Regions from separate parts of the Streptomyces sp. SX-6 genome, predicted to be linked through region 2. Evidence: riboswitches for the same ligand, from Rfam matches in the RefSeq annotation. Region 2 holds a riboswitch; the other holds the start of a gene.
What was found. A riboswitch is a leader RNA that binds a small molecule or an ion and turns the genes downstream of it on or off. The one in region 2 is predicted to bind magnesium.

Region 1 (2,472 bases), on a different contig from region 2:
CCGCTCGTCGACGCCGCCGTCATGCTCGGCCTCGCCCGGGTCGACGGCCCGCGGATCACCATCACGGACACCGGCCGCGAGTTCTCCGCGGCCGACATCCTCACCAGCAAGAAGCTCTTCGCCCGCCACGCCGCGACCCGCGCGCCCCTGATCCGCGCCATCGTCCAGGCCCTGGCCGCGACCGAGGGCCACACCCTGCGCGAAGGCTTCTTCCTGGACCTGCTGCGGCGCGGCTTCTCCGCCGAGGAGGCCCGCAACCAGCTCGAGACCGCGATCGACTGGGGCCGCTACGCCGAGCTGTACGACTACGACCACGACGACGGTGAACTGACCCTGGAACCCGGCGCCCAGAACGCGTTGTAGCCGGATGCCCGATTTGTTGCGGGGGCGTCAAAGTTGGGTCAAACGCTTGCGCGCACGCACAACTGCGGCGCTACGCTCGGACCGTATGAGGCACCTCGTTCGGTGAGGCGTCTGCACGGACACAGGCCACTGACCCCACGACGTCGAGAGACGCCCAGGTTCAGGACAGGTCTCCCCGGCCTAAGGGGTGACCCCAAGTGGCTTCCCCGGCAAGGGGATTACGCCGTGCAGTGCCAAAGCTCTGACGAGTTGGGGTGAGTCGGCCGTACCGGCCGGTCCGCTCCTTGCCGCGTCCATCACGGCGCCCGCGTGCGCCCCGGCCGGGAGGAGGCGAGAGACATGGATTGCAGTCCGAGCAGTCCGGGCCACAGTAGGCCCCGCTTTTGCCTGCCCTCGCTCCGGCCTGGCGTGAGGTAATCACCTTTCCCGCGTACACGCGCGGCACCGCCCTGGCATCCGTACGGCCTGATGCCGGTCCGGGGCGTTGTCCTGTGTCACGACGGTCCTCTTCCCCGCATTCCGACCCGCCCGACGACTTCCCATGGAGAAGGGAGGGCACCGTGCGCCTTCTCGCACACCGTGCCGAGCTCTCCGCGCCGACCCGCCAGTGCCTGCCGCCGGCCGTCGGCCGCAGGCGCTGCCCCGAATACGCCTGCCCGCACGTGAACTTGGTGCTGGGCGACGGACCGGAGCGGACCTACCGGCTCGACGATCCCGGCACCTGCCCCCGGCCCTATGCCCCGCACGCCGCGTACGACCCGCGGGTGCACCTCGCCTACATCCTCGCCCAGCAGGGGCGCGACGCCCACTGGCTCTCGCACTTCACCGGCCTGCCCCTGCCCGCCGCGCGCCGCATCGCCGGAGCCGCCGTGCTGTCCCACGCCTGACAGCCTTGAACAGAGAGGAGACTCCGACATGTTCCTTCCAGCCGGACTCCTGCAGGAAACCGTCGAACGTCTCATTGACAGTGCCTCGTACGCGACCGTCAACGCCCCCCTGCACGGCGTAGCCCACGTCATGTGCGACACGGTCGACGAACCTCGGGTACGGGCCCGGCTCACCCGGGCCCTGACCGGCCCCGATGTGTGCCTGACGGAGATGTCCAGCCGGAGTGAGACGCCCGGCTCCGCGCTCCTGGAGGCCGGCTTCGCCACGCAGGGCCCCATCGTCACCGTCCTGTCGCAACTGCTCTCCCTCGTCTGGCTGGAGCCCGCGGTCAGCGACCTGCACTGGCATCTGGACCGCCGGCCGTCGGCGGTTGCCGACGACATGGAGTCTCCGCACGCACCGGTACACCGCGTGGGCGGCCTTGTCCTCGACCTCGAACGCCGCACGGTCTCGGCGGACGGCCGGCCGGTCAAGCTGACCTGCATGGAGTTCGAACTCCTCGCCCACTTCGCCACGCATCCCCAACGCCCGTACAAGCATGAGAAGTTGATGGAGCTGGTGTGGCAGCGCTCCGCCGTCGGCGAGACACGTACGGTCGACACGCATATCGCACGCCTGCGGCGCAAGCTCGGCTCCCGGTACGGGGCCGTCATCACGGACGCCGGGCAGACCGGGTACGCGTTCGAACCGTCGAAGGCGGCGTCGTGAAGTCCGTACGACCGAGCGGCCGGGGAGGAGACACCATGACCGCCGCAGCCATCCATGACTACGCCTTCGACTTCGCCTTCGACGGTGTGCACCACCTCCAACTCGCCATACCGCCGGGCGGCGAGGGCCTGAGCCGGGTGTTCTGGGGAGACCTCCTGGGGATGGCCGAGCTGGAGAAGCCCGTCGAACTGGGGAACCTGGACGGCTGCCGGTTCCGCGGCGGCCGCCTTGAGGTCCACCTGGTGGTGGAGAGCGACTTCCGCCCGTTCCGCAGGGCACACCCGGCCATCCTGGTGCGCTGCCTCGGAGATCTCGCACGGCGCCTGGAAGACAAGGGCCACCCGGTCACCTGGGAGGACGGTCTCCCCGGCTTCGACCGTCTCCACACCTTCGACAAGGTCGGCAACCACCTCGAGTTCCTGGAGCCTTGCGTCGCCGAGGCGTGCACCCAGCTCCCCGCCCAGTGACGGACGGCATACGCGCCGGGGTATGTGCCGTTGCGCTGCTACCGAG
Region 2 (2,472 bases):
AACACGCTGTGCCGGTCCGTGGACGTCGCCGACCGGTGGGCGGTGAGCAACGCGGTCACGGAGGCGGAGACCAGGTTCGGGCCGACGGACGGAATCGTCAACAGCGCCGGGGTGATGCTCACCGGCGATCCCGTGACGCAGGACCCCGTCGAATGGGACCGGATGATCGACATCAATGTGCGCGGCGTGCTCAACGGCGTCCACGCGGTGCTGCCCGGCATGTGCGAGCGGCGGCACGGCACCGTCGTCAACATCAGCTCGATCGCGGGCCGCAAGGTCGTCGGCATCAACGGCATCTACTGCGCGACCAAGTTCGCCGTGCACGCGGCCTCCGAGGCCATCCGCGAGCAGGCGGCCCCGTACGGCGTGCGCGTCACCGTGATCGCCCCCGGCTATGCGGACACCGAGCTGAGCTCCCACATCACCGACGAGCGGACCAGGAACGCCTACCAGGCCGAGGAGGCGTCACTGACGGGCGGACTGGCGGCGGACGACGTAGCGGAGGCCGTGCGGTACGTCTACCGGCAGCCGCCGAGCGTCTGCATCCGCGAGATCGTCCTCGCGGACACGGGACAGACGATCTGAGTACGCCCGGATACGCCCAGGTACGCCTTGCGGGTAAACGTCAAGCTTCCGTCAAGTAGTTGCGTCATTGTGCAAGTAAGGGTCTATGCTGCACATGGTTCGAAAAGCAGGAGGCACCTCGTTCGGTGAGGCGTCTTCACGGACACAGGCCACTGACCCCACGACGTCGAGAGACGCCCAGGTTCAGGACAGGTCTCCCCGGCCTAAGGGGTGACCCCAAGTGGCTTCCCCGACAAGGGGATTACGCCGTGGAGTGCCAAAGCTCTGACGAGTAGGGGTGAACCAGTCATCTGGGCTGGTCCGCTCCTTGCCGTGTCGTTCGGCGCCCGCGTGCGCCCCGGCCGGGAGGAGGCGAGAGATATGGATGGCAGTTGCAGTAGTCCGGGCCACAGTCGGCCCCGCATCCGTACGTCCTCGCTGACCTCCGGTACGCGGTAACCACCTTCCCTGCGCGCTTCTCGCGTCACAGATCTGATACCCGTGCGGCATCTGCCGCCTCGGGTGTTCGGCCTGCCCGCTCGCAGGGGGGATTGCTGCTGCGTGCCCCAAACCTCCCCCGACGGGGGACTCGGGAGGCTTGTCATGACCGACACGATCACTCCGCCCAGCTCGGCACCACGCGCCGCTGTACTGGACGACGCGCACATCGGAGACATCCGGGGCGCGCTCGGCACCATCAAGGTGGACGACACCGGCAACCGCAAGGGCCTGTCCGCCAAGTTCAAGACCCTGCTCGCGATCATCGGCCCCGGCCTGATCGTGATGGTCGGCGACAACGACGCCGGCGCCTTCGACACCTACGGCAACGCCGGCCAGAACTACGGCACCAGCCTGCTGTGGACGCTGCTGATGCTCGTCCCGGTGCTGTACGTCAACCAGGAGATGGTGCTGCGCCTCGGCGCGGTCACCGGCGTGGGGCACGCCCGGCTGATCCTGGAGCGGTTCGGAAAGTTCTGGGGCGCGTTCTCCGTCATCGACCTGTTCCTGCTCAACGCCCTGACAATCGTTACCGAGTTCATCGGCGTCACACTCGCGGTCGGCTATCTCGGACTGCCCAAGACGCTGAGCGTGCTGGTGGCGGCGGCCGTGGTCATCATGGCCGCGACCACAGGATCGTTCCGCCGCTTCGAGCGCACCGCGGTGCTGCTGTGCGCGGGTTCGCTGCTGCTCATCCCGATCTACTTCATGATCCACCCGAGCACCGGCACGATGGCCCACGACTTCGTCGTCCCCGGCATGCCGAAGGACTCCAAGCTCGCCGACGTGATGATGCTGATCATCTCGATCGTGGGCACCACCGTGGCCCCGTGGCAGCTGTTCTTCCAGCAGTCGTACGTCATCGACAAGCGCATCACGCCGCGCTTCATGAAGTACGAGAAGGCCGACCTGTGGCTCGGCATCGTGGTCGTGGTCCTCGGCGCCGCCGCCATGATCGGCTTCACCGCCGCGACCTTCATGGGCACCAAGGAGTTCGGCAACTTCACCGACGCCTCCGGCATCGCCCAGGGCCTCGAGGCCCACGCGGGCAAGCTGGCCGGCGTGCTGTTCGCGATCGCCCTGCTCGACGCCTCGATCATCGGCGCCTCCGCGGTGTCGCTGTCCACCGCCTACGCGCTCGGTGACGTGCTCGGCCTCAAGCACTCCCTGCACCGCGGGGTCCGCGGCGCCAAGGGCTTCTACGCCATCTTCGCCGGCGTCATCCTGCTCGCCGCGATCATCGTGATCATCCCCGGCTCCCCGCTCGGCCTGATCACCACCGGCGTGCAGACCCTGGCCGGCGTCCTGCTGCCCTCCGCGACCGTCTTCCTCCTGCTGCTCTGCAACGACAAGGCCGTCCTCGGCCCCTGGATCAACGGCCGCTGGACCAACGCCTTCACGTCGCTGGTC

Region 1: it holds a riboswitch for magnesium, as region 2 does, so the genes downstream of both, ACV530_RS22695 (hypothetical protein) here and ACV530_RS13530 (NRAMP family divalent metal transporter) in region 2, are expected to answer to the same signal.

What each region holds. Positions count from the first base shown of each region.
Region 1 is NZ_JBTHHU010000019.1:96,637-99,108, reverse strand. Features, by position in the region: gene ACV530_RS22700 (ABC transporter ATP-binding protein) at 1-363, shown strand, start outside; M-box (ykoK) riboswitch at 451-624, shown strand; gene ACV530_RS22695 (hypothetical protein) at 924-1,250, shown strand; gene ACV530_RS22690 (winged helix-turn-helix domain-containing protein) at 1,279-1,959, shown strand; gene ACV530_RS22685 (VOC family protein) at 1,995-2,426, shown strand.
Region 2 is NZ_JBTHHU010000009.1:41,376-43,847, forward strand. Features, by position in the region: gene ACV530_RS13525 (SDR family oxidoreductase) at 1-585, shown strand, start outside; M-box (ykoK) riboswitch at 696-869, shown strand; gene ACV530_RS13530 (NRAMP family divalent metal transporter) at 1,168-2,472, shown strand, end outside.